3 regions of the Pristimantibacillus sp. Z349TD_6 genome follow, and region 3 is predicted to be linked to each of the others. Evidence: riboswitches for the same ligand, from Rfam matches in the RefSeq annotation. Region 3 holds a riboswitch; each other region holds the start of a gene.
The links. Region 3 has a riboswitch for cyclic di-GMP ahead of AC0VYE_RS31910 (SpaA isopeptide-forming pilin-related protein). Riboswitches for the same ligand answer to the same signal wherever they lie in the genome.

Region 1: linked by a shared signal. The riboswitch ahead of AC0VYE_RS05450 (sensor domain-containing protein) and the one ahead of AC0VYE_RS31910 (SpaA isopeptide-forming pilin-related protein) in region 3 are both predicted to bind cyclic di-GMP.
Region 2: linked by a shared signal. The riboswitch ahead of AC0VYE_RS00470 (transglutaminase-like domain-containing protein) and the one ahead of AC0VYE_RS31910 (SpaA isopeptide-forming pilin-related protein) in region 3 are both predicted to bind cyclic di-GMP.

Annotation. Positions count from the first base shown of each region.
Region 1 is NZ_CM149662.1:1,270,014-1,280,508, forward strand. Features, by position in the region: gene AC0VYE_RS05440 (methyltransferase domain-containing protein) at 1-1,125, shown strand, start outside; gene AC0VYE_RS05445 (metallophosphoesterase) at 1,131-3,716, shown strand; cyclic di-GMP riboswitch class I at 3,833-3,918, shown strand; gene AC0VYE_RS05450 (sensor domain-containing protein) at 4,003-6,915, shown strand; gene speD (adenosylmethionine decarboxylase) at 7,051-7,860, shown strand; gene AC0VYE_RS05460 (SDR family oxidoreductase) at 7,868-8,737, shown strand; gene AC0VYE_RS05465 (SDR family oxidoreductase) at 8,746-9,630, opposite strand; gene AC0VYE_RS05470 (helix-turn-helix transcriptional regulator) at 9,759-10,495, shown strand, end outside.
Region 2 is NZ_CM149662.1:92,072-102,566, forward strand. Features, by position in the region: gene AC0VYE_RS00450 (helix-turn-helix domain-containing protein) at 1-188, shown strand, start outside; gene folK (2-amino-4-hydroxy-6-hydroxymethyldihydropteridine diphosphokinase) at 1-24, shown strand, start outside; partial or broken gene AC0VYE_RS00455 (tRNA-dihydrouridine synthase) at 247-530, shown strand; gene greA (transcription elongation factor GreA) at 950-1,426, shown strand; gene lysS (lysine--tRNA ligase) at 1,595-3,115, shown strand; cyclic di-GMP riboswitch class I at 3,283-3,361, shown strand; cyclic di-GMP riboswitch class I at 3,413-3,491, shown strand; gene AC0VYE_RS00470 (transglutaminase-like domain-containing protein) at 3,504-4,313, shown strand; rRNA gene AC0VYE_RS00475 (16S ribosomal RNA) at 4,631-6,186, shown strand; tRNA gene AC0VYE_RS00480 (tRNA-Ile) at 6,303-6,379, shown strand; tRNA gene AC0VYE_RS00485 (tRNA-Ala) at 6,417-6,492, shown strand; rRNA gene AC0VYE_RS00490 (23S ribosomal RNA) at 6,652-9,583, shown strand; rRNA gene rrf (5S ribosomal RNA) at 9,684-9,800, shown strand; gene AC0VYE_RS00500 (GNAT family N-acetyltransferase) at 9,889-10,495, shown strand, end outside.
Region 3 is NZ_CM149662.1:7,352,119-7,362,613, forward strand. Features, by position in the region: gene AC0VYE_RS31895 (ComF family protein) at 1-466, opposite strand, end outside; gene AC0VYE_RS31900 (ATP-dependent helicase ComFA) at 463-2,706, opposite strand; gene AC0VYE_RS31905 (glycosyltransferase family 2 protein) at 2,901-3,362, opposite strand; cyclic di-GMP riboswitch class II at 3,608-3,691, shown strand; gene AC0VYE_RS31910 (SpaA isopeptide-forming pilin-related protein) at 3,723-5,300, shown strand; gene AC0VYE_RS31915 (response regulator) at 5,453-6,181, opposite strand; gene AC0VYE_RS31920 (sensor histidine kinase) at 6,189-7,349, opposite strand; gene AC0VYE_RS31925 (stalk domain-containing protein) at 7,426-10,131, opposite strand; gene AC0VYE_RS31930 (Ig-like domain-containing protein) at 10,323-10,495, opposite strand, start outside.

The DNA.
Region 1 (10,495 bases), 1.8 Mb from region 3:
TATTTTAAGGATGCTGACAATGAGGTTTCATACAAGCAGCATAGGCAGGACCAATTTGAGTACCTCAATGTATCGCGATATAATACGCCGCTCTTTGTACTGGGAGCGATTAATGAATTTTTTGCAGCGCCGCTCAAAGCGCAGCATTCGAGTGACACGGAGCAATACGAGCATACCTTCCATATCAATATGATTCATATTGAGCTCTTGCGATATATTCATTTTTTTGAGAAACATCTTACCGACTATACATTTGAAGCTGTACACCTGGCGCATAAGAGCTATTCGCTTACCATTAAGACGCATAAATCGTTATATGAGCTTATGCATGTTGTTAGTGTGCTTTGTCTCTTCCTTTCGATGTTCAGCGACGAATATATCGATATTTCTGATGATGTGTTGATTAAATATGTGAAGAGTATTCAAATTATTGACGCGCCCTTTTATATACGAAGCTTGTTTGCCCGCAATTTTCTAGCTTCAAGAGACCGGTTCAAGAAATATAAAGAAGAGCTGGAGAAAACAGAACGTTATGCGGTTCAACTCTCCTTCGGCGGGACGGCTCAGCAGCGGAGAAGCTATATCGGAAGCGTGCTTCCGTTCAATAAGGCCATTCTCGATGTAGGGTGTGGAGAAGGTTTCTATGCGATTCCATTTGCGTCCAAGATTGAAGACAGCTACTACGCGGTTGATATCCATGAGCCGCTGCTAGAGGTGGTAGAGCGGAAAGCGAAAGCAAAGGAACTGGACAACATCGCTACCTTTCCTTCCATTGAACACTTTCTAGAGGCCTATAACGGCGAGCAGGTGGATGTCATTTTGACCGAGGTTATTGAGCATATGAGCCTAAATGAGGCAGCTGTTCTGATACGGCAAATATGCGAACATGTTGATTTTGATTATTTTGTGCTGACAACACCGAATGCAGAGTTTAATGCTTATTATGAGCTGGAAGACTTCCGGCATGATGACCATAAATGGGAGCTTGGGCGAGCGGAATTTCAAGAGTGGCTGCTCGAAACGATTAAAGATCAATCTATGGAAAGCCAATTTGTCGCAATCGGCGATGGAGTGAACGGTATACAAACGACGCAGGGTGCGATTTTGCGGAAGAGGAGAGAGTAGCGTCAATGGAAATGAGAACGAGAGTCCATACGATTTTTATGATGATTGGCACGACGGAATGCGGGAAAACAACCTTTGCAAACGAAGTGCTGATGCCGCAGCTGCGATTTAGGGATGACAGCAAGGGCATGAATGCGAACGTGCAATATATTTCATCCGATAGCATTAGACAGGAGCTTCTAGGCTCTGATTATGATAAATATGATCAAATCATGCTTGAAGCGAGCGATCAGGCTTTCCGCCTTTTGTTCGAGAAGCTGCGGCTGGTCACTACTTTCCCCATTAATGCGGAATTTGTTGTCGTGGATACAACAGGTTTGTCGGAGGATTTCCGGGCGAGAGTGAGGGAGGTTGCAAAGGAAAACAACTACAACCTTGAAGTCGTGCTGTTTGATTACAAGAAGCGGGATGATTATTATTCATCGGAGCGTTCGAAGAAGCTGATAACGAGCCACATTAATCGTTTGCGCAAGGATGTGCTTGGTTCGCTCTCGAGGGAGAAATACAGCAAAGTTCACAAGGTGCGGGCTAAAGATTTTTATTCCCCTATGGATAAGGTTGCGAATCCGGATTATAAGATTATAATCGAGGATGCTGCTGAGTATTTGGATGTTTTTTTACCGCTGGACCAGAAGACGATTATCGTCGGTGACGTTCACGAATGTGTGGATGAGCTGAAGGCTTTGCTCGTTAGCCATGGGTTTCAACTAGAGGGCAATGTACTGGTTGAGACAGGAAAGGTCAGCGGTACAAAAGTATTGCTCGTTGGTGACTGGATCGATAAGGGAAGCCGTACAAAGGAAATCATTGATTTCCTATATACGAATCAGGATAAGTTTTTGTTTGTGCTTGGCAATCATGAAAACTTTGTCCATAAATATATGCGCGGTGAAATTAAAGGTGTGGAAGAGGAGCTGCTTCATGCCTACTTCGATTCAACGGAGGTGCTGAGAGGCGATGATGAGCTGCTTCAGAAGTTTAATCATCTCGTATCGTTGTCGAAGCCTCTCTACAGAATGGTAGGAAAAACAGGACCATCCTATTATGTGACTCACGCGCCATGCGAGAACAAATATATAGGCAAGCTGGATGTGAATTCGGTCCGTCATCAGCGCAATTTTAGACTCGACCGATCGGCGCCGATTGAAGCACAGCTTGCGTTTCTGAAGCGGGATGCAGCAGGAAACCAGCCGTATCATGTTTTTGGGCATGTGGCTGCTAAACAAGCTTTTCGGATCAGAAATAAAATCCATTTGGATTCAGGCGCAGTTCACGGTAATCTGCTAACCTCGGTTTCTCTGTCGATGAAGCCGACTTTCAAATCACAGAAATCGTCAATAGCCGGAATGGAAGGCGAGCTTCCTGCTCTCTTTAAAGAGGAACGCAAAGTATCGCTGCAGGAGCTGGATGATGATGAAGCCCGCAGATTGCAGTATTGCTCGCGCAATAAAATTAACTTTATCTCAGGAACCATGTCTCCTGCAGATAAGGATGAAGCGGCGGGGGAGCTGGAATCGCTGAGGAAAGGGCTGAACTATTTTGTGGAGCGCGGTGTTAAAGAGGTCGTTCTGCAGCCCAAATACATGGGATCACGCTGCAATGTTTATTTGCATGCAGATATCGAGCAATGTTTTGCAGTGAGCCGCAATGGGTACAAAATAAATAAGGTTGACCTGACCGCTGTTTATGAGCGACTGCTGCAAAGATTCGGACGCTACATGAAGGAAAATGATATATCGATGCTCCTGCTCGATGGCGAGCTTTTGCCATGGGAGGCGCTGGGAGAAGGTCTCATTGAAAAGCAGTTTAAGCCAATTGAGAAGGGGCTTGAGACAGAGCTTGCTTTTCTGAAGGCAAATGGATTCGAGGAAGCGTTCGGAAAGCTTGCGTATGATTTCAAGGAAAGCGGTTTTGAAAAGGATCAGTTTCACCTTAGCAAAGGGGCTATTAATGAGAAATATGGCCTAGCCGTCTATCAAAACTTTAAGCATGTTCATTCTGTTCTTGAGAAAAATAGGCCAATTGACGAGCATATCCAAGCATATGAAACGTATAAGAGGCAGCTGGAGCTGTATGCCGAGGCAGGGGAACTTGAATACAAGCCATTTTCGCTGCTCAAAATCGTATACGTAGACGGAAGCGAGCAGCTGCCAGCGTGGAAAACCTCTGAGATGTATCGATTCCTCTCTGACGATCCATTCCTCACGCTTGTGCTGTCTGATGCGGAGAGCTATGAGCTTGCAGAAAAATATTTCTACACGCTTACGGTAGACAATCATATGGAAGGTGTCGTGATTAAGCCCGAGATGCTTCAGCCGTACACGGTTCCCTATATGAAAGTGCGCAATAAGGAATACATGTCTATTATTTACGGTTATGATTATAGATTTCCGCACAAGTACAATAAGCTCATCAAGCAAAAAAATATTACGCAAAAGCTTCGTACATCATTTAACGAGTACCGGCTAGGACAGCATATGCTGGCGATTCCTTTTGCTGAAATTGCCCCAGAAAACGATGGATATCAAGCGGCTGTTGCGAATCTTTTGTTTGAGGTTGCCAAAGAGAAGGAAATCGATCCTAGATTGTAAAACATCAATATACCATACCTCCCAAAATGGGAGGTTTTTCTACATCATTCGACCTATTATGAAATTGGTTATGGTATATATCGGAATAATATGGAATACTGGTATATGTAAAAAGTCCTAGTAAAAAGCAAAGTTGTCGAAAGACAATGACGCAAAGCCAACAGGCCTAAAGGAAATTTCCAAAGGTGGCTGGGTTGCCAAAAGGATGAGTGATAACATACCTATATCCTCTCCTTAAAAACTTCAGGTTACCGCCTACGTTATGAATAAGAGGGGATATTTAGCAATGAAACAAATGATTAAACGTTTTAATGGAAATGTTAATGTTGGTAGTTTTAATATTGTTCAAAAGTTAGCCAATTTAGGTTACTGGGAGTTTGACCATATTCGCAGAGAAGCATCCTGGTCGAATCAAATGTTCGAAATATATGGTATGAAATCTGATTTCTCGATGACGATTGAACAATTTTTTGAGTTTGTACATCCCGAAGATCGTCAGCGCGTTAATGAGCAGTTCCACCTTGCCATTGAATCAAAAAAGGAAAGCGTTTCCGAGTACAGAATCGTTCGTCAGAACGGTGAAGTTAGATATGTGGTGGAAAACATTACGTTCATACGGAATGCCGAAAACGAGATATTGTTGACGATAGGCATGATTCAGGATGTAACGGAAAATAAAAAAATACAGCATCGCCTCACACTAGAAGAGCAGCTTTATAAATCGATATTTGAAAACAATCCTGACGCGGTCTTTTCTTTAGACGCACAAGGGCGTTTTTTGTCATGCAATTCTGTGCTTGAGCAAGTGTTTGGATATACGAAAGAGGAAATTATAAATGATAGTTTTCATAAATTTGTAGATGCCGCAGCACTGGATAAAACGATTCAATATTTTGAGCAAACGGTCAAGACGCTGAATCCTCAAAACTATGATACGACAGGCATTACGAGAACAGGGCAAACGGTCGAATTTAATGTGACCAATATTCCAATCATTATTAATAAAAAGCTTATCGGCGTCTACGGCATTGCCAAGGATATTACGCAGCAAAAAATGATTGAGCAATCGTTGACTGAGACCGAATTAAAATACCGCAGTATTGTTGAACAATCCATTGTCGGTATTTTTGTCGCGCAAAAAAACAACTTCGTTTATTCAAACGATCAGCTCAATAAAATGTTCGGTTATGACTCTTTGATCGGTATGGATATTATACAGACGATCCATCCGTCAGATCGTGAAGCCGTCATTAATCAGCTAACGAAGTTGCAGGAGGGTCATTCTTTATCTAATTTCTGCCACAGAGCCATTAAACAAGATGGGACGATTATTCATTGCGAAGTGCACTATAATCAAGTGTCAAATATGGGTGAGCAGGCGATCGTTGGCGTAGTCCTTGATGTTACGGATCGGAGCAAGGCTGAGGAATTAAATCAATATTTGGCTTACCACGATTATTTAACGGAGATGCCAAATCGCAGAATGTTTGAAGACCAGCTAGATAAGCAGCTAAGGGTAAGCGAGTATTTTAAGCAAAGGCTGGCGATCATGCTGATTGACGTAGATCGTTTCAAATATGTAAATGATACGCTGGGGCATCCGATTGGGGATGAGCTGCTGAAACAAATCGCCTTCCGATTGATGAGCAACTTACGTGATGGCCAAACCGTATTCCGACTTGGCGGAGACGAATTTGCAATTATTATAGCTGATGTAAAGCAGCAAAACGAAATCAAGGATATGGCAGCTACTATTATTAGGCTTATTAATGAGCAATTTTTGATAGAAGGATATGAGCTGAATGTAACCGCAAGTATTGGAATCAGTCAATCGCCTGGCGATGGGAGCTCGGTGGAGCAGTTGATGAAAAATGCGAATGCGGCTCTTTATCATGCGAAGTCCAGAGGCAGCAACCAATCACAGTGCTATTCCGCTTCTTTAAATGTGCAATCATTCAAATTGTTTTCACTCAGCAATGATTTGCGTAAAGCGCAGGAAAGAGGAGAGCTGTTCCTTCATTACATGCCTCGCGTACATTCGCAAACGATGGAAATTGTTGGTGTTGAAGCACTGCTGCGCTGGAATCATCCGGATTGGGGATTGGTTGCTCCGTCTGAATTTATACCGATCGCAGAGGAAACGGGGCTTATTGTATCGATAGGAGAATGGGTGCTTCGCGAAGCCTGTATGCAGCATAAACGGTGGCAGAGCTTAGGCCTGCCTTCGGTTACGCTATCGGTTAACTTTTCGGTGCAGCAGCTTCTTCAGCAAAATATATTGCATACCATCGATCAGATTATCGAGGAGACAGGAATTTCCCAAGATCGATTGGAAATTGAAATAACGGAAAGCTCCTTTATTAGCAATGAGAATGCGGTGACTGAATTGCTGCTGGAGCTGAAGAAAAGAAAAATCAAAGTATCGCTTGATGATTTTGGAACCGGCTATTCCTCTCTTTATTTATTGAAGCGATTGGCACTCGATACGATCAAAATTGATCGGTCATTTATCGAGGAGTTGATGACAGATCGGAGAAATAAGAGCATTATCGAATGCATTATTCAATTGGCTGGCGAGCTGGGCATGCAGGTGGTGGCTGAAGGCGTTGAAACGAAGGAGCAATTCAACTATTTACGCGAGCAGCGATGCGATGAAATCCAAGGTTATTATTTCAGTCGTCCTGTAGAGCCAGACAGCATCGTACAACTATTGAGCAGGAGATCTTGTAAAGAGCCTGCTTTATTTATGCCTAGTAAAGAAGTGCTCGTTAATCGGAGAAAAAGCTTTCGAATCGATTTGAAGCATTGTCTATTGGCAGAGATGACCATTACGATGTTCAAAGGAAGCAGTGTGAAACTTGGGAGTACAGAGGTGTTTGTTCGAAACATCGGACCAGGGGGCCTCCGGTTTATGGTAGGTGTGAAGCTGCCCGTTAACAGCGATATTCTCTTGATGTTCAAGACGAAAATTCTTAATCAAATGTATGTGCTATTCGGATTTATCGTCTGGTACAATGAACTGGGCAAAGACATTTATGAATATGGTGTGCAATTTCAATTAAAAGAAAAGCAGCAGGATGAGCTCGTCAATACGCTTAATTTCCTAGCCATTAAGCAGCGTGATGGCATGCTTCCTCAAACACAAGTGTATGTAGGAGATCCGATACTCCGGATTAAGGAATTGAAAAAACATAATTAAAAAATGAGATGAAAAAAGTATTTTACATTCGGTAAAACCGGGGCGTGAAATGCTTTTTTTGTGCAACATAAAAGTTTTGCCGCATCGGTCTTTGGGTAAAAGGAAATAGTAGTTATTGAAAAGGAGGATGTGCGCTTGAAACTTACACCGGAACAAAGAATTCAGCTGCATGGCTTTAATAATTTAACGAAGTCACTCAGCTTCAATATGTATGATGTGTGTTATACGAGAACGAAAGAAGAGCGTGAAGCATATATCGCCTATATAGACGAACAATATAATTCGGATAGGCTGACGAATATTTTGGAAACGGTATCGGATATTATTGGAGCGCATGTGCTTAATATTGCAAAGCAGGATTATGAGCCGCAGGGCGCCAGCGTTACTTTGCTCGTATCGGAAGGGCCGGTAATTGGCGGACCCAATGAGTCGTTTGAAGAAACGCCGGGTCCCTTGCCTGATTCCGTAGTGATGCATTTGGATAAAAGCCATATAACGGTTCATACGTATCCGGAATATCATCCGAACGAAGGGATAAGTACGTTCCGTGCAGACATTGATGTATCGACCTGCGGCGAGATTTCACCGCTAAAAGCGCTGAACTACCTGATTCATTCGTTTGATACCGATATTATGACGCTGGATTACCGTGTGAGAGGTTTCACTCGCGACATTAATGGTTATAAACTTTTTATTGATCATGATATTAACTCGATTCAGAACTACATACCGAAGAAGGAATCTCTTTTGTATGACATGATCGACGTTAATATTTATCAAGAAAATGTGTTTCATACCAAATGCAAGCTGAAGCAATTTGATTTGAACAACTATTTGTTCGGCTATACGAAGGATTCGTTGTCAACCATAGAGCAAGAGGAAATTACGAGAAGATTAAAGACCGAGATGGATGAAATCTTTTATGGAAAAAATATAAGGAGCTGATTTTCTCATGTCTAATTCGTCATCACAAAAAAATATTAACCCGCCGCAGCATCAAAACCGTCAACCGGGCATTGAATCCGAGATGAAGCCGCTGCCGATTTTTGAATCGGATTCATATAAAGCGGCAGGCAAGCTGAAAGGGAAGACAGCTATTATTACGGGTGGAGATAGCGGCATTGGCCGCGCGGTAGCCGTTGCTTTTGCCAAAGAGGGTGCGGATTTAGCGATCGTATATTTGAATGAGCATGACGATGCAGAGAAGACGAAGGAAGTTGTAGAGAAAGCTGGCGTGAAATGCTTGCTTATAGCTGGCGACGTCGGTGAAGAGGATTTTTGCAAAAGTGTCATTGAGCAGACGATTAAGGAGTACGGCAAGCTGGATATTTTGATGAATAACGCGGCAGAGCAGCATGTGCAACAGAAGCTTGAGGATATTACGTCGGATCAGCTGGTGGCTACGTTCCGAACGAATGTGTTCAGCATGTTCTATTTGACGATTGTCGCTTTGCCGCATTTGAAGGCATCCAGCTCCATCATCAATACGGCATCTATAACGGCATACAAAGGCAATCCGACGTTAATTGATTACTCCGCTACAAAAGGAGCAATCGTTTCCTTTACGCGTGCGTTGTCAGTGAATTTGGCTGAGCAAGGTATTCGCGTTAACGGTGTAGCTCCCGGACCGATCTGGACGCCGCTTATTCCAGCGACATTCGATGAACAGTCCGTAGCTACTTTTGGCTCAGATACACCGATGAAACGACCAGGACAGCCGCATGAGTTAGCAGCTGCCTATGTCTACCTAGCTTGTGATGATTCCAGTTATATGTCAGGCCAGATGCTGCATATTAACGGCGGAGAAGTTGTAAACGGGTAAAGTAAGCCTTACAAGAAACCATGCTGCTTCGCATAATTTCCCCAGTGCGGCTGTCTGCCATCGACGTCGGTTATGCCGAACTCATCAGATAGCTGCCAGCTTGGGAATACTTGTCCGGATCTTTCAAGCAAATCGCTGCTTGCTGCAAGAGCTGCGATTCCGCGTCCAACAAAATATGGCGTTTCCGATTGGCTGAAATGCTCGGCATCTGGCTTGCCGCCATGCACAGCATCAAGCCACGTTTCTTCCGTTACTTCAAAATGCTCCAGCATTTCCTCAGAGCGAAGGAAGCCGGGAGTTACAGCAACAGCCGATACATCATGGGGCTTAAGGTCAGCCGCCATTGCTGCGGCAAGATGAATAGGCGAAATTTTGGCCAAGCTATAAAACAAGCTTCCGCGATAACGGTAATCGATTCCGTCCGTTACTTCAATAATTAGTCCCTTTCTCCGTTTCACCAGCAACGGAGCCCCATAATGGCTCGTAATGAGATGAGCTTTTACGGCACGCTCTTGCATTAACAGGCCCTTGCTTAACGAATGCTCCCAAAACGGCTTTCCCCATTCTGTTAATTTTTCTCCTCCCCAAATGTTATTGACCAGCACATCCAGTTGTCCATTTTGCTCCTTGTTGATTTGCTCGAACAAAGCCTGAACGTCCGCTTCTACTGTATGGTCAACTCTCACCGGGATGCCTACGCCTCCTCGTGCAGTGACCAATTCGGCTGTTTCTTCAATCGTTTCTACTCTGTTCAAATCGGAGGCTTGGCCGCGAATGCTTCTTCCTGTGCAGTAAACGGTGGCTCCTGCTTCTCCAAGACTTACTGCAATACCGCGTCCAGCTCCTCGTGTAGCTCCAGCAACGACTGCGATTTTTCCCTCTAATGGTTTCATTGTATCTCTCCATTCCGATTTCTTTGGTTTACTCTTTGTCAGTTTAGCAAACGATATACGACAGCTACTGTCATATATTCATGCTACAATGAAAAAAACGAATGAGAGCGGCACAGGAGGCTTAGCATATGAGAGCGGGACGGTTAATTGCCATCCTATTATTGATGCAAAACAGCGGGAAATTGACGTCAAAAGAACTTGCGGAAAAGCTGGAGGTATCCGAGCGTACCATCATTCGTGATATGGAGTCGCTAAGTGAAGCGGGCATTCCGGTTTATGCGGAGAGAGGAGTGCACGGAGGGTGGGTTTTATCCGAGGGGTATAGAACCAATCTAACGGGTATGCATGCGGATGAATTAGTGTCTGTTATCGTTGGCAGTCCATCTTCTTTACTGAGCGATCTAGGAATTGTGAGTCATTATGAAGCGGCCGTTCAAAAAATACTGGCTGCCTCTCCTGCTGAAGTGAGCAGAGGGGCAGCACTTATGAAGCAAAAGATTCATATTGATGGAGCGGGCTGGCATCAGATGGAAGAGTTAATGCCATTTTTGTCGATTGTGCAGGAAGCCGTTTGGGAAGAACGATTATTGCAGATTCGCTATCATCGCGAGGACGGTATCGCCGAACGAATCGTCTCTCCGCTTGGACTCGTTGCTAAGCGCAACGTTTGGTATTTAATTGGCGAGGTGAACGGGGGGAAACGGACGTACCGAATCTCAAGATTATTGGATGCCAAAATGCTGGAGGAGCGGTTTGAACGTCCAGCAGACTTTGATCTGGCTCAGTACTGGGAACAGTCCATGGGTGAATTTAAGCAGAGACTGCCGCAATATCCAGCAGTTATTACGTTTCATGATACGGTGCT
Region 2 (10,495 bases), 610 kb from region 3:
GCGTCAGAGCCTTTCGAAAGCTGAAGGGCTATACTCAGCAGGAGCTGGCCAAGGAGCTTGGCGTATCGGTGGCCGTTCTTGGCTCATTGGAGCGAGGAACAAGAAAGACGGATACGAAGTTATTAAATCATATCGCTAAGACGCTCGGCATCAGCTATGAGGAATTAATGTCTGATAACCGTGAATAGTGCTGTCTGGTACACAAGAAATGAACCATAAGCAATTAGAAGAGGAGGAAGGAGTGACATGCTGAAAATCGGTGGCATCGAAATGAAGCATAGAGTGGTGCCAGCGCCGATGGCAGTCGTGTACAATCCTGCCTTTTGATTAATTGCCAAGGAGTTTGGAACGGGTCTTGTATGTGTTGAGATAGTAAGTGACAAAGCCATTTTACATGCTAGTATACGGGCAAGGCTAATTGGGACATTATAAAGGATGTCAATGAAGCGGTAGCGATTCCCGTAATTGGGAATGGCGACGTTTTCTCACCAGAGGATGCAAAAAGGCTGCTCGATCATATCGGCTGTGATCCGATGGCAGCGATTTTGGAAAACTATGCCCGCTCGCTTGGAGAGGACGAGGAATTCCAAGCTGTCAGTGCTGTGTCAAGCAAAGAAGCGGGTTCTGTTGAAGTAGTCGCTTACTAAAATACAATAGATCGGTTATGCGATTTACCCCGTAACGGGAGCGAGCCGACACCATTCGACAAAAGCCGCTATCATGCGGCTTCTGCTCTACATTTCAGAAATGAAACGGTTTCAATGGGTCGTCTGGCTTTGATTGACATTCAGGGTAACTTTGCAATATAATCGTGCAATATAATCTAACGAAGACATCAAGAGCGCTTCAAACAACAGTTGGTATGAGGAATAAGAAGCGTAATATATTAGGTAACAGTGAATTCATACAAGGTATGAAAAATTAGTCACATGACAGGAGAATCGGAAAGATGAACGATAAGCAAATCATTCTGACTCAAGAAGGGCTGCGAAAGCTCGAAGATGAATTAGAGAACCTAAAGTCGGTCAAGCGTCGTGAAGTAGCTGAACGTATTAAAGTAGCAATTGGCTATGGTGATATAAGCGAAAACTCGGAATATGAAGATGCGAAGAATGAGCAAGCATTTATCGAAGGCCGCGTTCTTACCCTTGAGAAAATGTTGCGCAATGCGCGTATTATAAATAATGACGATATTGATATTGATACCGTGAGCATCGGTTCGATCGTAACAGTTGAGGATATGGAGTATGGCGACACAATGGATTATTCCATTGTTGGTACAGCGGAAGCCGATCCTTTGCAAAACAAGATTTCAAATGAAAGCCCGGTTGGTAAAGCGATTCTAGGCAAGAAAAAAGGCACCGTTGTCGAAGTTAGCGTACCAGTCGGCATTATTCAATACAAAATTCTCGATATCAAAAAATAATGTTTGCTATGTGCGGTTCAAAAAGCTTCCTTGTGGGAAGCTTTTTGAACGTTTAAAATATAAGAACGTATATTACAGGTCTATACATTGCTTATATTTTATTGCGAAACGAGATTTTGCTGCATGAATCCGGTGACAGCTGCTTGCTTTTGCCGAATGATCAAGGAGATGAAAGAAGTGGAACAAGAAATCAATGAACAGCAGGAGTTAAGTGAGCTCTTGCAAATTCGCAGAAACAAATTGGACGAGCTTAGAGGGTTAGGTGTGGATCCATTCGGCCGAAAGTTCGAACGCACTCATAACGCCAAAGATATTGTACAAGCCTATGAAGGGCTCAGCAAAGAAGAAATAGAAGAAAAAGCGGTTGAAGTGCGTATTGCTGGCCGTATTATGCAGAAACGCGGCATGGGTAAAGCGGGTTTTGCTACGATTCAAGATTTGAGCGGCAAGGTTCAAATTTATGTTCGTAAAGATTCCGTTGAAGAGCATAAGTTTGCAGCTTTTGACTTGCTGGACATCGGTGACATCATTGGCGTAGTAGGCGTTGTATTCAAAACGAATACAGGCGAGGTCTCTGTCAAAGCACGTGATATTGAAGTTTTGACAAAGTCGCTTCTTCCATTGCCTGATAAATATCATGGCTTGAAAGACGTAGAGCTTCGTTATCGTCAGCGTTATGTTGACCTTATCGTGAATCCCGACGTCCAACAAACCTTTATTACTCGTTCCAAAATCATTCAATCCATGCGTCGCTACCTAGATTCCCGCGGTTATCTAGAAGTAGAAACACCAACTCTGCATTCCATTGCAGGCGGTGCTGCAGCGCGTCCTTTCGAAACGCATCATAATGCGCTGGACATGCAGCTCTACATGCGTATTGCAATCGAGCTTCATTTGAAGCGACTGATTGTAGGCGGATTGGAGAAAGTATATGAGATCGGCCGTGTATACCGGAATGAGGGGATTTCGACTCGCCACAATCCAGAGTTTACAATGATTGAGCTTTACGAGGCTTATGCTGATTACAAGGATATTATGGCATTGACAGAGAATGTCATCGCACATATTGCGCAAGAGGTTCTTGGAACAACAAAAATCACTTATCAAGGCCAAGAGATTGATTTGACACCTCAGTGGCGCCGTGTCAGCATGGTTGAGCTTGTCAAAGAAACGACGGGCGTAGATTTCGGCGTGGAAATGAGCGACGAGGAAGCCCATCGTTTGGCGAAAGAACACAAAGTTGCCGTTGATCCGCATATGACTTTTGGTCATATTCTCAACGCTTTCTTTGAACAGTTCGGTGAGCACACGCTTATTCAGCCAACCTTTGTTACAGGACATCCGGTTGCTATCTCGCCGCTTGCTAAGAAGAGCGAAGCAGATCCACGCTTCACCGATCGCTTTGAGCTATTCATCGTAGCACGTGAGCATGCTAATGCATTTACGGAGCTTAACGATCCGATTGATCAGCGTGAGCGTTTCGAGTCGCAGCTTGTTGAGCGTGAGCATGGAAATGACGAGGCGCATGAGATGGATGAAGACTTTATCCGCGCTCTGGAATACGGCATGCCGCCAACAGGCGGACTAGGAATCGGTATCGACCGATTGATCATGCTTCTAACAGATGCTCCATCTATTCGTGATGTACTGTTGTTCCCTCATATGAGAGATCAGCGTTCTGCTGAATAAGAAAAAGACAAGGGACCGTATGGCTTTTAGCAGCCAACGGTTCTTTTTTTTCTAATATCGAGAATTTGCAACAACAATCCTTAAAAACATTCAAATTATGATTGATATTGTAGTGCAATCTATTGATTTGCTAGATTCATATGGTAGAATAGAACTAATAAAGCGCTACACGATAACGGCAAACCTATCGAAAGGTAGGGACGCAAAGCTAAAGGGCCTTCCGTATGATGGCAGCCAGCTACCGAATGAACAGGCTTTTTTTTGTTTGTATAGGGGAAATTCATCACATAGCGCTTCACACGATAATGGCAAACCTATCGAAAGGTAGGGACGCAAAGCTAAAGGGCCTTCCGTAAGATGGCAGCCAGCTACCGAAGGGAGTATATTCATGCGTAAATTTATGTTAGTCATCGCAGCTTTTGTTCTTTTTGCATCCATCCATGTAACGGTCGTTCAGGCAAATGAAGCGGACTCTTCTGATTGGCTCAATACGGGGAATTTAGATAAAGGTGTTGTCTCCGTACAATATGAAGTGAACACTAAAGTGAAAACGAAGCTTATGATCGCAAAAGGCGCATCAAATTATACATATAATCTAACTGGCGGAAAAACAGCTGAGAAGTTTCCGTTGCAGCTTGGCAATGGTGAATACACGATATCCGTTCTTGAGAATACAACAGGCAACAAATACAAACTGGCGAAGAAAGAAACCGTGACGCTTGATTTGAAAGACAACAAGGTTTTGTACTTGAATTCTATCCAGAATATTGACTGGTCGAATGCGAGCAGCGCCATCGTCAAGGCAAAAGAATTAGCCAGCAATAAAAAAACGGATATGGAGAAAGTAAAGGCAATCTACGAATATATTATTACGAATGTAAGTTATGATAATCAATTAGCTGCTAATCTGTCAGTTGATTACCTCCCCAATATTGATCGCACCTTTAAATCGAGAAAGGATATCTGCTACGGATACGCTTCATTATTTGCGGCAATGCTGCGGAGCGTGGATATTCCTACGAAGCTCTTGATGGGACAATCTACTTATGTGGATGTTTATCATGCTTGGAATGAAGTGTACTTGGATGGGAAATGGGTTACGATTGATACGACAGTTGATGCAGGTCTAAAGAAGGGCAAGAAAAAGTATGAGCTTATCAAGGATGCAGCTCAATATACTGTTACAAAAACATATTAGAAGTCATACGAGCTTGCGAAAATCGCACAGCTCGTTTTTTTATGTCTTTCTTCAATATAGGTGAGGAGGAAGCGAAGCAACGATTACGTAATTAGAAGGCAAATAGGAGTATTGAAAACTTTTTCGTAAATAATGAAAAAAACACTTGCAATGCTATATACGCCTATGATATATTATCTAGGTCGCCAACGAGATACACGGACGACAAGAGAGAAAAGATTGCTCTTTGAAAACTGAACAACGAGTAATAACTGCCTCGCAAATCCTTCGGGATAAGCGAAAAAAGCGATAAAAAAGTAATGAGCAAGTCAAACACCAATTTGGAGAGTTTGATCCTGGCTCAGGACGAACGCTGGCGGCGTGCCTAATACATGCAAGTCGAGCGGAGTTGATGAGGTGCTTGCACCTCTGATACTTAGCGGCGGACGGGTGAGTAACACGTGGGTAACCTGCCTATAAGACTGGGATAACATTCGGAAACGAATGCTAATACCGGATACGCGATATGGTCGCATGACTGAATCGGGAAAGATGGAGCAATCTATCACTTATAGATGGACCCGCGGCGCATTAGCTAGTTGGTGAGGTAACGGCTCACCAAGGCGACGATGCGTAGCCGACCTGAGAGGGTGATCGGCCACACTGGGACTGAGACACGGCCCAGACTCCTACGGGAGGCAGCAGTAGGGAATCTTCCGCAATGGACGAAAGTCTGACGGAGCAACGCCGCGTGAGTGATGAAGGTTTTCGGATCGTAAAGCTCTGTTGCCAGGGAAGAATGCTTGGGAGAGTAACTGCTCCCAAGGTGACGGTACCTGAGAAGAAAGCCCCGGCTAACTACGTGCCAGCAGCCGCGGTAATACGTAGGGGGCAAGCGTTGTCCGGAATTATTGGGCGTAAAGCGCGCGCAGGCGGCCTTGTAAGTCTGTTGTTTAAACTTGGGGCTCAACCCCAAGTCGCAAGGGAAACTGCAAAGCTTGAGTACAGAAGAGGAAAGTGGAATTCCACGTGTAGCGGTGAAATGCGTAGAGATGTGGAGGAACACCAGTGGCGAAGGCGACTTTCTGGGCTGTAACTGACGCTGAGGCGCGAAAGCGTGGGGAGCAAACAGGATTAGATACCCTGGTAGTCCACGCCGTAAACGATGAATGCTAGGTGTTAGGGGTTTCAATACCCTTGGTGCCGAAGTTAACACATTAAGCATTCCGCCTGGGGAGTACGGTCGCAAGACTGAAACTCAAAGGAATTGACGGGGACCCGCACAAGCAGTGGAGTATGTGGTTTAATTCGAAGCAACGCGAAGAACCTTACCAGGTCTTGACATCCCAATGAAAGCATTAGAGATAGTGCCCCTCTTCGGAGCATTGGAGACAGGTGGTGCATGGTTGTCGTCAGCTCGTGTCGTGAGATGTTGGGTTAAGTCCCGCAACGAGCGCAACCCTTGATCTTAGTTGCCAGCACATTATGGTGGGCACTCTAGGATGACTGCCGGTGACAAACCGGAGGAAGGTGGGGATGACGTCAAATCATCATGCCCCTTATGACCTGGGCTACACACGTACTACAATGGCCGATACAACGGGAAGCGAAACCGCGAGGTGGAGCCAATCCTATCAAAGTCGGTCTCAGTTCGGATTGCAGGCTGCAACTCGCCTGCATGAAGTCGGAATTGCTAGTAATCGCGGATCAGCATGCCGCGGTGAATACGTTCCCGGGTCTTGTACACACCGCCCGTCACACCACGAGAGTTTACAACACCCGAAGCCGGTGGGGTAACCCGCAAGGGAGCTAGCCGTCGAAGGTGGGGTAGATGATTGGGGTGAAGTCGTAACAAGGTAGCCGTATCGGAAGGTGCGGCTGGATCACCTCCTTTCTAAGGAAATACCCGGACCCGATGAGGTTCGGATAAACTTGGCAGTTTATCGCTTACTCGTTGTCAGTTTTGAAAGATTAATCATCTTTCAAAGGAAGTCCAAAGGGAATACCTATGGGCCTTTAGCTCAGCTGGTTAGAGCGCACCCCTGATAAGGGTGAGGTCGGTGGTTCGAGTCCACTAAGGCCCACCATTATCGACTCTGAGAAGTCGGTACCCATATTAAATTTGGGGCCATAGCTCAGCTGGGAGAGCGCCTGCCTTGCAAGCAGGAGGTCAGCGGTTCGATCCCGCTTGGCTCCACCAAAAAGAATAATGTACTGTCTTTGCTGAAGATTAACTCTGAAGCAAACTCAGCGCAAAACATTTGCACTTTGAAAACTGGATAACGAAAGAAAAAGAATTGCTGAAACATCCTTTAGTTGTTTTTACGTAAGCGAAGGTGAGCGATCACCTGAGCAAAATGGTTAAGCTAGTAAGAGCGCACGGAGGATGCCTAGGCACCAGGAGCCGAAGAAGGACGTGGCGAACAACGATACCGCCCCGGGGAGCCGTAAGCAGGCATTGATCCGAGGATTTCCGAATGGGGAAACCCAGCTATCGTAATGGATAGTTACTCTCAACTGAATACATAGGTTGGGTAGAGGCATACCAGGGGAACTGAAACATCTAAGTACCCTGAGGAAGAGAAAACAATAGTGATTCCGTCAGTAGCGGCGAGCGAACGCGGATTAGCCCAAACCAAGGAGCTTGCTTCTTGGGGTTGTAGGACGTCTCACATGGAGTTACAAAAGTGTTTGGTAGGCGAAGAGGTCTGGAAAGGCCCGCCAGAGCAGGTAAAAGCCCTGTAACCGAAAGCAAGCACTCTCCGAGACGGATCCTGAGTACGGCGGGACACGAGAAACCCCGTCGGAATCCGGCAGGACCATCTGCCAAGGCTAAATACTCCCTGGTGACCGATAGTGAAGCAGTACCGTGAGGGAAAGGTGAAAAGCACCGCGGAAGCGGAGTGAAAAAGAACCTGAAACCGTGCGCTTACAAAAAGTCAGAGCCCGTTAAATGGGTGATGGCGTGCCTTTTGTAGAATGAACCGGCGAGTTACGATCACGTGCAAGGTTAAGTCGGGAAGACGGAGCCGTAGCGAAAGCGAGTCTGAATAGGGCGAATAAGTACGTGGTCGTAGACCCGAAACCGTGTGATCTACCCCTGTCCAGGGTGAAGGTGCGGTAACACGCACTGGAGGCCCGAACCCACGCATGTTGAAAAATGCGGGGATGAGGTGGGGGTAGCGGAGAAATTCCAATCGAACTCGGAGATAGCTGGTTCTCCCCGAAATAGCTTTAGGGCTAGCCTCGAGGAATGAGCGTCGTGGAGGTAGAGCACTGATTGGGTGCGGGGCCCGCCAAGGGTTACCAAGTCCAGTCAAACTCCGAATGCCATAGACGTGCTACTCGGGAGTCAGACAGTGAGTGCTAAGATCCATTGTCAAGAGGGAAACAGCCCAGATCATCAGCTAAGGTCCCCAAGTGTGTGTTAAGTGGGAAAGGATGTGGAGTTGCAAAGACAACCAGGATGTTGGCTTAGAAGCAGCCATCATTTAAAGAGTGCGTAATAGCTCACTGGTCGAGTGACTCTGCGCCGAAAATGTAACGGGGCTAAACACACCACCGAAGCTATGACATGTACCATTAGGTACTTGGGTAGGGGAGCGTTGAATACGGATTGAAGTTGGACCGTGAGGACTGGTGGACTGTATTCAAGTGAGAATGCCGGTATGAGTAACGAAAAGACAAGTGAGAATCTTGTCCGCCGAAAGCCTAAGGGTTCCTGAGGAAGGCTCGTCCTCTCAGGGTAAGTCGGGACCTAACGCGAGGCCGAAAGGCGTAGTGGATGGACAACAGGTTGAAATTCCTGTACCACCGAAGATCGTTTGAGCAATGGGGTGACACAGAAGGGCAGTGACGCGGACTGATGGAATAGTCCGTCCAAGCAGTGAGGCTGATCGATAGGCAAATCCGTCGATCATAAGGCTGGGCTGTGATGGGGAGCGAAAATTGCAGTAGCGAAGGTCATGTACTCCGGCTGTCAAGAAAAGCCTCTAGTGAGATCTAGGTGCCCGTACCGCAAACCGACACAGGTAGGCGAGCAGAGCATGCTAAGGCGCGCGGAAGAACTCTCGTTAAGGAACTCGGCAAAATGACCCCGTAACTTCGGGAGAAGGGGTGCCTCGGTAGGGTGAATAGCCCGAGGGGGCCGCAGTGAAAAGGCCCAAGCGACTGTTTAGCAAAAACACAGGTCTGTGCGAAGCCGTAAGGCGAAGTATACGGGCTGACGCCTGCCCGGTGCTGGAAGGTTAAGGGGAGCGGTTAGGGGTAACCCGAAGCTGTGAACCGAAGCCCCAGTAAACGGCGGCCGTAACTATAACGGTCCTAAGGTAGCGAAATTCCTTGTCAGGTAAATTCTGACCCGCACGAATGGCGTAACGACTTGGGCGCTGTCTCAACGAGAGATCCGGTGAAATTTTAATACCTGTGAAGATGCAGGTTACCCGCGACAAGACGGAAAGACCCCATGGAGCTTTACTGTAACTTGATATTGAACTTTGGTACGATCTGTACAGGATAGGTGGGAGCCTAAGAAGCATGAGCGCCAGCTTGTGTGGAGGCAACGTTGGGATACCACCCTGATCGTATCGGAGTTCTAACCTAGAACCGTGAAACCGGTTCGGGGACCGTGTCAGGTGGACAGTTTGACTGGGGCGGTCGCCTCCTAAAATGTAACGGAGGCGCCCAAAGGTTCCCTCAGAATGGTTGGAAATCATTCGAAGAGTGCAAAGGCATAAGGGAGCTTGACTGCGAGACCTACAAGTCGAGCAGGTACGAAAGTAGGGCTTAGTGATCCGGTGGTACCGAATGGAAGGGCCATCGCTCAACGGATAAAAGCTACCCTGGGGATAACAGGCTTATCTCCCCCAAGAGTCCACATCGACGGGGAGGTTTGGCACCTCGATGTCGGCTCATCGCATCCTGGGGCTGAAGTAGGTCCCAAGGGTTGGGCTGTTCGCCCATTAAAGCGGTACGCGAGCTGGGTTCAGAACGTCGTGAGACAGTTCGGTCCCTATCTGTCGCGGGCGCAGGAAATTTGAGAGGAGCTGTCCTTAGTACGAGAGGACCGGGATGGACGTACCGCTGGTGTACCAGTTGTTCCGCCAGGAGCACCGCTGGGTAGCCAAGTACGGACGGGATAAGCGCTGAAAGCATCTAAGCGTGAAGCCCCCCTCAAGATGAGATTTCCCAGTATGTAAGACCCCTTGAAGACGACGAGGTTGATAGGTTCGGGGTGGAAGCACAGCAATGTGTGTAGCTGACGAATACTAATCGGTCGAGGGCTTATCCTAAACACGTTTACTGTGACCCATACATCCAGTAGACAGCAGCTAAAAAGGCTTCAGCAAGCCTAATCTTTCGTATCCAGTTTTCAGCGTGCAACACGCTACGTTTGGTGGCGATGGCGGAGGTGAACCACGCGTTCCCATACCGAACACGACCGTTAAGCCCTTCAGCGCCGATGGTACTTAGACCGCAGGGTCTTGGGAGAGTAGGACGTCGCCAAGCACGAGAGACCTATCGCATGTGATGCGGTAGGTTTTTTTGTCGTTTATGCGGTATGATAGGATTATATCAAATTTGGAGGTGCTTCGAATTGGAAACGCGTATCGTTATTAAGCATATCGGTGTAGAACAATTTGACGAGACTATGGCTTTATCTCAATTTGCATTTCAATATGAACGTTCTGCTGCAGAACTAGAACAAACGAAAGAGCAGTATGAGAGTGAGCCTACTGTAAGGTACGGAGCGTATGTCGATAATCAATTGGCTGCGCAAGCTGCAGTGCTAAAGCTGCAAACCTATATCGGAGGCAAGGTTTTTGATATGGGAGGTGTTGCAGGTGTTGCGACATGGCCAGAGTTCAGGAGGCAGGGGCTAGTTGCTCAAATACTCATTCAATCGCTAATAGAGATGAAGGAGAACGGTCAAACGGTTTCTTTTCTTCATCCTTTTTCATTCAGCTTTTATCGTAAATTTGGATGGGAAACCTACACTGAACATAAAACATATACGATTAAGACGGACATGCTTCCAGCTAGAATAGCATACGAGGGTAGATTTGAGCGCATTACAGGAAACTATGGTTTGCTGAACGATGTCTATCAAGCCTATGCATCTCAATTTAATGGCTCATTGGTGCGTGACGAATTCTGGTGGAAGTATCGGATTAACAGAAGAAAACTAGGACAGACTGCACTTT
Region 3 (10,495 bases):
GTTTACGACTGCTGCTGCTTGCCACGATAAACTGTTGAATGATTTCCATGGTCATCGCCTCGAATGGAGGCAAAAGCATATCCCCGAGCAAAGGGGCAAGCTGCTCATTGCCCCTGTATTTATACAAGGCGAGCATGGCTCGCATCGCTTGATTATAATGAACCGCGCTGCGGTTGCATATGAATGCGCCATGCGGACGACGTGTGCAGTCTTCGCATGGGATGCCGCGCCCGCATCTACGGCAGGCGATGCGGGTCAGCCATGGTATTGCGGAGAGGCACGCTACGCAAAGGGAATTACGAAGCTGGGTCGTCAGCTTCGCGTGGTTGTAGCTGCTCGCGCTGCGAGCCTCGCTTTGCGGTTTGCCGCATAGGAGACATGCGGCAGACGTTGGAGCGAGCAGCTGCGCAGATGTGGTGAAAGCGGATTGCAGACGCTGCAGCCATGCTTTTGGCGAGACGTTCATTTTGGCGAGCCTCCTTTGGGTGTGGGGAGCAAGTAGCCTTGCTTGCGAGCCATGCGGTTCATCGTTTGAATATGGCGTACCGCCTGCAACTGAGGGCGATTGCGATCATGGCTGCAAAAGTACACACGACCGAATGGATCATCCGCAGAGCGGCCAGCTCTTCCAGCCATTTGAACCAGTGAAGCCTCGTCAAATAACCTTCCGTCCGCGTCGAGAATATAGACATCGCTTTTAGGAATCGTGACGCCCCTCTCTAGAATGGTAGTTGTGACTAGTACTCGTATATTCCGCGAGCGAAAACGCTGAACCTTCTCTGTTCGTTCTTCATCCTGTGAAGAGGTTGCTGCAACAGCAGGATGTGATAGAGCAGCACGTAATAAAGCCGCCATAGGCTCGGTTTGAACAATTTGCTGTACGAATACAAACAGCTGAGCACCTCGATCAAGCGATGACCGCATGGCCGCTAACAGCTTTGACGGCAGCTTGCGGTGCTGGAGCATCTGCTTTACTGTTGGCGTTTGTAGAAGCTTGGGCACTGGAAGCGGATGACGATGATATCGAACAGGTACTCTTGCATGAGGCAGCTTCCCTCGTTTTGCTGCTCTTTGCAGCTCGCTAGGCGGCGTAGCAGACAGCAGCAAACGAGCAGCGCCTGGCGCACAGCTCTTATCTGCTGCAAAATGCAGCAATGGGTCACCCGCAAAAGGAAACGCATCTAGTTCATCAACTACAACGAGATCAAAGCCTTGATAAAACCGCATCAGCTGATGCGTTGTGGCAAGCGTAATATCTCCGCTTTCCCAGCGCTGATCACTACCACCGTATAATGTTACGACTGACGCCTTAGGAAAAGCTTTCCGAATACGCGGGTCAAGCTCAATCACCACATCACGGCGCGGTGTGGCAATAAGCGCCTTTCCGCCGTGCAGCAGGACAGACTCAACAAGCGGAAAAATCATCTCCGTCTTGCCAGCCCCTGTTACAGCCCAAAGCAGAAACTCTCTCATCTGGCGCTGCTTGTCCAGCTTTGACAATGCCGTGTCTATCGGCGGCTCTTCCACAAACTGCAGTGCCTTGGCTGCTGCAGCTGTCTGCGCAGGGCTAAGCCCCCATTTACCAAGCCGCTGTTCATACGTCAGCTGCCTCAACCCCTTACCAGAGCCGCGAACCGTCGTCTCTGTCCAATTCAACCCCGCGCGCTGCCCCGTAATGAGCAGCTCACATTCCCGGCTTCGCCCCATCCCAATGCACGCCATGCAATAGGCGCAGTGCCTCCCGCACGCTGCACATGCCGTGCGGTGCATTTGCGCCTCGCCGCTCCCGCAGCGCAAACAGCTGCGCTCGCGCCTGCGGCGCCCTAAAGCGTCCAATCGCCCGCCACCCACGGCGGCGATTGATCCACTCAGGCGCACCTGCCCGAGCAGCGAAGCAAGCTGGAGCAATTCTCTCCAGCTTGACGCGGCACCGGGACAGCTTGCGCTAGACAACAGGGCGTGCGCCTCGCTTCGCAAAAGCGCACGTCCCTGCAGCATACCCGCGGCAAGCTTCGCTCCTGCCGCGATCTCTCCCAGCTCTGCAGCGCTATAAACTCGCGCTCCCTCGCCACCCACACGCTTAGCGCTGCTATGCTTTTCACCATTATTCGCAAGCGCTGCTCCTCCGATTTCCCCAACGACAACGCCCCCTACCTTCTCCCACCTCTCCACTAAACCAAAAAGCCTCTCTATCGCCAACGCTCCTTTCCGCTTCCCTCGATTACCCAAAAAACGCCAACGACTCCCGAAACTAATCTTACCATTATGAACTGCTTGCTCTACTCCTCCACTGTGTTTCCGATAATTTCTCTCCAACTCACTAGATTTCTGATTACTACTATTCAACCCGCCAGCTGCTGCATCTCCACTCGCCCCATCAGCTATTGCTTCCTCCGCACATGCCGCCAACAGCTCAATCGCCTCATAATCAGCATTCCGTCCTCCTTCATTCAAACTTTTACTCGCACCGTTTCTGCCGCCGCTGCCACGTTTCATAGCCGCATCCCAAAGCTCCACTGCAACGCACGCATCCCCGAGCGGCAGTTCTTCTTTTAGCAGCCATCCCTCCTCTGCGATCTCGTTGTTCAAGAATCCCGCTTTACCAAATGTTCCATGCATCCAGAAGTATTTATCCACCATTGCCTTGATGGTCAGTCGAGCCTGCCAGCAGTCTTTCACTTTCACAACATACAATTGTGCCTTCATCTCTATTCGCTCCCTCGACACTTTATAGAACTGACTTCATAATTCATCTGTTATGTTAACTATGGCCTCTCCCTTCCCTGACAAAAGGAGAATGATGTTTGCAAGCACTGTAAACAAAAAAAAGCACACCCAACAACGCATTTGCGTTATTGAGTGTGCTTCACTCCGACTATTTCATTACCGTAGAGTATATACTAAAATGGCATTTTCGACAAATCTGTCGGATTTTGCAAATCAATTAGCACCGCATGATCGGAAAGCGACACAACTCCTTCTGCCTGGAGCAGCCATAGCAGCTGAGTTCCATCCACACCCTCTGTTTGAGAACGCTTACTGCCTTCGCTTTCAGACAACGGATTAGATCCATTAGAGTGAATCCTGACCTCATCGCCCTTTCTAGCTAATCGTTCAACAATAGCCAGTGTCTCCTCTGTAACCCCTTGATCTACGATCGTCAAACGAACGTTTTTCCCCATTCGCCGAGAGAAAGAAAACAGCGAACGTACATACCATTCCATATTGTTTTGCTGAACGTCAGCAACGAGCACATAATGCTTGCTGGATTGCTGGCGCCCTCGCCAAATTCGATACGCCAGATGCACCGACAATGCAGCCAAAGCATAACAGCCAATAACAAGAAGTAGAAGTTCAAACATGGCGGCCACCTCCTCTTTGTGACACTATATGCCATGAAGAGCCCACTGGTTCCGCAATCAAGGGACAAGGTGACAAAATGTGTGTTATGCCAAAAATATATCCTGCTTTATGATGATTATTAGTCATTTTCTGACAAAGAAACACCCTTGAGCAATTTCCAATACATGTTATCATTTTAATATGAAAGCATGCATATATAACCGGTGCACGCATATAGAAAGGGAGAGTGGATTTTCACAATCAAAATAACTAGGGAAGCGATGAAGTATAATCTACAATTGGACACTTGGATTATATGGAGCTAGTAGTGTAACCGGCCCTCTTGGAACCCCACTACGTATCTAAGAGGAGAGTGAAAGATGCGTTATTTTAGGAAAAAAATCAGTTTAGCCCTGGCTCTGTTATTAATTTATTCATTGTCGCTTAGTTCCCTTGCCATGGCGGAAGGTGATAGCAATCAAGGTACGAATGCTGCAGCACTCGTAGATGAGAATAGCTGTCCACAGTACTCATCGGATCGCAAGGATGTCATTGCCACGCATTCCAATATCGTAGTCAATAATAACGGAACAGCTACCGCTACGTTCCAGACGTTAAAAGATTGTGTTAGAGTCAGCTTCTCCGGCTATGAAGGCCCTGCTGACTGGGCACCTGGACCCGGCGATACAACCATTCCATACAACAAGCAAACATTTTTTGAGGGACAGTCTATTATATATCCCAAAGCAGGTACTTACTCCGTTTCGATTAACATTCCACGATGCTTGCCTTATCAATTAGATATCTATAGCGGAGATTTAATTAAGACATTGGGTCCCGGCGCTCATGGTGACAAAATTTTAGCATGGAATCTAAAGCTTTCGAACAGCTGCACGGGTAGTATCATCATCAACAAACATTTAAATGATGTCGAGGGCGCTCCTCATGCAGGCATTACCTTCGAGCTTTGGAAAGACGATAAATTAGTCAAAAGCGGCGTTACCAATAGTGACGGTATTTTGCAATTCAACGAATTGCCTATCGGCACCTATACATTAAAAGAATTAACCTTAGATGGCTTTACCACCGATTTAGTGGCTACCCAGCAGATCGTAGTAACCACAGATAAATCTGTGCAAAAAGCAGTTATTAATACGGCTAAGCTCAAACTTGAAACGGCCTGCTCCGCCGACCCGAATAAAACAAGAGCTTGGAAAGTAACCAATGAGAGTAACATTGAGGTTTCTTATTCATGGGAAATTCCAAATTCCACTCAAACAGGAAATGGCGTAATACCTGGAAAAGGTTCCGTAAGCTTTTCAACGAATACGGAGCTCGTCAACCCAACTGATCCACAAGCTGTACCTAATACGCTGAAGATCCATTGGGGCAAGGAGAAAGAGCTTTCACTTGTGAACGCAGGCGAAACCTGCTCTACGCCTACTCCAACACCGTCATCGACACCAACTCCTACACCTGAGACTACACCTACTGCTACACCAACTCCTACACCTGAGAGCACACCTACAACTACACCAACTCCTACACCTGAGAGCACACCTACAGCTACACCATCTCCTACACCTGAGAGCACGCCTACAGCTACACCAACTCCAACACCTGAGAGCACACCTAACAATACACCACCTTCCACACCTGTGAGCACGCCTAACAACACGCCTACTGCAACAACTACAGTAACGACAACACCTACATCATCACCTGAAGCAACACCTATTGTTGAAATTGATGATGAAGATCCACCTGTTGGAGGAGTTACTGAAGGTGGAGAAGGCGAGCCGCCAATCGATCCTGTTGTTGCTGTAGATGAAGATCAAGTCCCGCTTGCTACTCTGCCAAAAACAGGCGAAAGCAGTCCGGTTCCTTATTATCTCATCGGGGCATTTGCCCTTTCAGCGGGATTCATTACTCTTCGCAAACAAAAACAAAGAAAATAATTAAGATGATATGTTCCAAAACGCACTCTTAGGCTGTTCTTATATAGCTTAGGAGTGTTTTTCTTTTCCACAACATTATTTGCAAACAAAAAAAACCCGCATCAACCGATACGGGATTTTGCTCGATATGTAAGTAATGATCAAAAAGGCTGCTACAGTGTAACCCATCCATATTTGATCGATTGGATAACAGCTTGCGTACGGTCATCAACTTCCATCTTTTGCAAAATGCTGCTCACATGGTTTTTAACCGTCTTTTCGCTAATGAATAAAAACTCTCCAATGAGCTTATTGCTCTTGCCCTCTGCCATAAGCCTTAACACCTCTGCCTCACGGCGTGTTAATGGGCTTTCATCGCCAGCAACGAACTTAACTCCCGGTTCCTGAGCAGCTGCAGCACCTGAGACAATTCCCATCTCATCCAAATACGTCATACGGCGAAGCTGGTTAATGAGCTTGCCTGTCACTTTAGGATGGATATAGGCATGACCTTGGACAACGGAACGAATGGCGTTAATTAGCGATTCTGCCTCCATATCCTTCAGAAGGTAACCCGTAGCCCCTTTACGAAGGGTCTCGAATACATAGCTCTCATCGTCGTGGATAGATAAAATGATAACCTTAACATCAGGAAACATACTTTTTAATCGTTCAGTCGTCACGACACCGTTCTCTATAGGCATATTAATATCCATCAGGACAATTTCAGGTATGGTATGATTGCAAAACTCTAAAACTTGAATGCCGTCACCACATTCGCCGATAACTTCAAGATCGTCTTCCATATTTAGAATCCGCTTAAGTCCTTCACGAAACAGCTGGTGGTCATCCGCAAGTAAAATTTTGATTGTATTCACATTGCTTGCAGCTCTTTGGATCATCATCATCTTACTCCTTTCTAGATTCGGCAGTAGTAGGTATATCTATTATAATTTTCGTCCCTCTACCGGGATTTGAGTCTATATCCATCCTTCCCTCTATTAGCTCAATGCGTTCTCTCATCCCTACCAATCCAAAATGTGCGTTTCGAGTAGCATCCTGCTCGATTAAATCGCTGTTAAATCCAACGCCGTTGTCTTGAATTACGAGTGAAATATGCTGTGGCTGATAGTTAATCTCGAGCATTACATGTGAAGCGCTCGCATGTTTTAGTGCATTGGTAAAAGCTTCCTGAACTAAGCGGTATATCGCCGCTTCCATTGCAGAGGGCATCCGAGTTTCTTTACCTATAAGCTCGAATATGGTATGTATTTTTGTTTTCTCTTCAAAATCCTGAGTGAATTTTCGAAGAGTCGGCACAAGCCCCAAATCATCCAACGCCATCGGGCGCAAATTAAATATAATTTTGCGAATTTCCTCAAGGCCGGAGCGCACTTGTCCTTTTAAATCTACTAATTCTTCCTGCACCATCACAAATTCCTGCTTGATTAGCATACGTTCTGCAATTTCTGTTCGAAGAACGATATTTGCGAGTGATTGCGCGGGACCATCATGGATTTCCCTGGCGATCCGTTTACGCTCTTCCTCTTGCGCCAAAATAATTTTCAATCCCAGCAGCTGCCTGGTTTTGGCAGACTCAAGAATACGAGTAACCTGATTAAGATCACCCGATAAATATTCAAGTACGACATTTATTTGCGAAGCAATCGTTTCAGCACGCTCGATGGAATTTTCTACATTTCGAACACGTTTTTGCAAATCATCTCGACGTGCTTTCAAGTAGGATTCCTTCTCGCGGTACACCATCAAATCCAGCTGGATTTGTGTAGCCTTCTCATAGGCAGACTTAATGTCATCTTCCTTGTATCGCACGAAATCCCGGCTCACTTCTGTCAGCCTTATACGCGCACGGCGATAGTCTTGCTCCAGCTGGTCAACTTTGTCAATTGTCTTCACCGTTTCTTGAAGGACAATTTCAAGCTCCTGCTCGAGTGATTCTAGCTCCGTGCGCGCGGATTCACATATTTCATAAATCTGGTATTTGCTGTCTTCCATCACTTCGATTGCGTTTTTAATGACTCGATTTATATCGACTGTAAGGTGGTCCACTGTAGATCGGCAACCTTTCTATATTAAAGGTTAATCTACTCTATCATACCACAGATTGGATATATTTCGTCCATCGTTAATCGATGGTAATCTTTTTCGCTTTCCCGTCATACCCGACCTTTAGGCCTAGTTTCTCTGAAAATAAACGGACCGGAATGAGCGTCCGATTATTACGAACGATAGGCGTAATATCTGACGATTGCAGAGCGCCATTTAAAATAAGATCCTTTTTGCCGAGTGTCATTTCCATCAGCTTATTGCCGCGAAGAACGGTGACTTGACCCGTTTTCCCGTCAAATAACAGCTTCGCTCCCATGGCATCGGATACGAACCGGACAGGTACAAATGTCGTTCCATTCAAAACGATTGGTGCTGAATCAAGTGTAATCGCTTTTCCATTAACCGTCGCAGCAGATTTGCCTACAGTCATAACGACCTTAGTTTGTGAATCAACCGTTACGGAAGGCGGATATTGCAGCTTCATATTATCTAGTCCAATAGAACCTGTTGCAGAACGCTCATCCTGCCCTTCGGCGATCGTCACAACGTAAATTCTTTTTAGTTTAACAGGGAATTTCATCCCTACAGAGGATAAATTCATCTTCACATTCTTCCAGCCGCTCCAATCAAGCTGTTTTGCAAGATCGATAAGATGTGCTTTGCCATCCGCATCAATGAACTCTGCGCGCACCCAGTTCAAGCTGTTATCGCCATAAAGATCAACCGTCATGGAAGTAGGTGAACCCTCAATCGCACGACCGTTTGTATTAAATACTACATACGATGCTTTAGTTCCTGTGCCGTTTGTGAAATCATAATCCAGCTTTAATGCTTTCGAAGAAGCTTGTCCTTGGAAATCGGATACCAAGCTTACGCTTCCTGTTGTTGTCGCAGGCGTGACCTGTGATGTAATGGGGTAGGTCGATTTTTCGAAATCCTCAAAGGTGCTTACTGCTTCCCCTTGTGTGAATGGAATCATTGTCGGAAAACCATCATAACGAGCAATGGCATAACCTGTGCTTGTACCTGCGTTAACCGACTGCACAGTTAGGTTATCGCCGTTTCTCGATGCGGTAAATCCAACAAACTCCCACTTCACGGAGTCAGCGCTAAGCTTATATGAATTTCCGTTTTTCAGCTTTACAGTAAGCGGAACAGAAATCGTTGCTCCTTTTGCCAGCACACCTGCATTCGTATCAATGGAGAGCGATGCAATTTGATCCTGTCCAATCACTTCAATTTCTTGTTTGGTAGAGATCGCTCCTGATTTCACAGTGAGATTCGTTTTACCCGCCTTTGTGGCAGTAAATTCATTGCCTTTGAACGTGCCAATGGCTTTCTCGGTACTCCATACGGCAGATGAATTGTCTACTTCAAACGGGTTATAGTACGTGTCATAGCCTTTTAATGAATACGACGATTTTTGACCGATAAACATAACATTAGCGCCGCTCACAGAAATGCCTTTCAACGAACCTGCTGGAGCAGTTGTGAATACGCCTATGCCGTTTGCAACACTTCTTTGGGTGGTGCCATATTGCGTAGGATGCGATAGCTTCAAATCATTTGTTCCCAGTGGACGCTCGATCATCGTTGTAGAACCGCCGCCATCCAGATTGACGCCTTTATATACGCCTAGCTGCAGCATAATTTGCTGAAGCTCCTTCAAGTTTACACCCGTATTCCCGCCGCTGCGCTCACTCGTGATGAGATATACTTTAGTGCCATCCTGTGAATAACCAACCGCTGAACGAGATGTATAGGAAGAGCCGCTTACTCCTGTAATATCGCGTGAGAATGGAGCTACTGCACCCGCATTGACTAACAATGTATGACCGCCAGCCATCATTTCAAAAGAGTTCGGATCAACCTTCGCTCCCGTCGTTTGCGAAACGAGCGCATAATCCGCATTGATCGCTTGCCCAACCTGTAAATGCTCCTTCACATAATTAGCAGCAAGGCCATGTGACCGGAGTATGTATCCATCAGCAGGTGCTTGACCTGCGATTGCTTTATCGATTGAAATCTCCTCAATTACGCCATTGCGAACTAATACTTCGGTAGGCGTGGAGCCTGAGTTTTTCGGGCGTTCTGTACCGCCCCAAGCACTTGTATAGATATACATCATATTGACATGGCTATAATTAGAGCCCGTTGTCTCCGGAATATAAGCAGATTGGTTAAGCCCTTCCAGCGGGAAGGTAGAGCCGTCTGCTGCCGTTACCTGGCCATTGAAGCTATAGTTGTCAATCATCGGTTTGCGGTCTTTAGAAACCGAGAATGCGTACATCCCCTTCAGCTTCGCAGGACTCGACATAAACATGCCGCTTGCGATTTGCCCGCCAAGCGGGGCGCCCTCATTGCCCATTACGAATACGTCTGCATTAATGCCAGCTACGGCTCCGTTTTCTTTTGTCATATTAAGTATCGTATTTAATTGACCTATGCTATTATTTTTTCCACTCATCGCATTTATAGATACGTAGGGATTTGTAAGATCGATTTCAATGACATGCACATCGGTTTGCACCTTGGAGCTGCCGCGTGTCGTTTGGAATACATAGTCAAGGCGCTTGGCGCCTGCTGTTATAAATGATTGCTGCGACAGCTTAAGCGTAGGGTCAGCAGCTGCCTCTGCCGATTGAATGACTGCCGTCTGCCAGCTGCTAGGCAAGATTGAAGCTAAAGGCTGTACTAGCAATGCTCCACCTAATACGACGATTATAACCCGTTTTCCTAAGCCTTCTGACTGCCGATCTATGATTTTTTGAAACTTACTCATTAGATTTACAACTCTCCCATCCATTAATCTATTAGTTATAGACTACAAGAGTTGTAGAAAAGTTACGCATGATAGAAGACTGCTATCGCTTTCTATAGGGTGATAGATATCAGCTATGTACATCGTGGAAATGAATGACATAAAAAGAGCAGCTCGCCGTTTGGGCGAGCTGCTCTGCTTTGGTTCAATTATTACGATGAAAGGAATTTCACCTTCTGCAGCAAACGAAGAAGCATAACCGTTCCTTCTGCACGAGTTGCATTGGTTTGCGGACTCAATGTTGTTGCTGTTTTACCGCTAATCACACCAATGTACACTGATTTCGCCATGTCTGTCTGCGCCCAAGCGCCTACCTTGCCTCGAT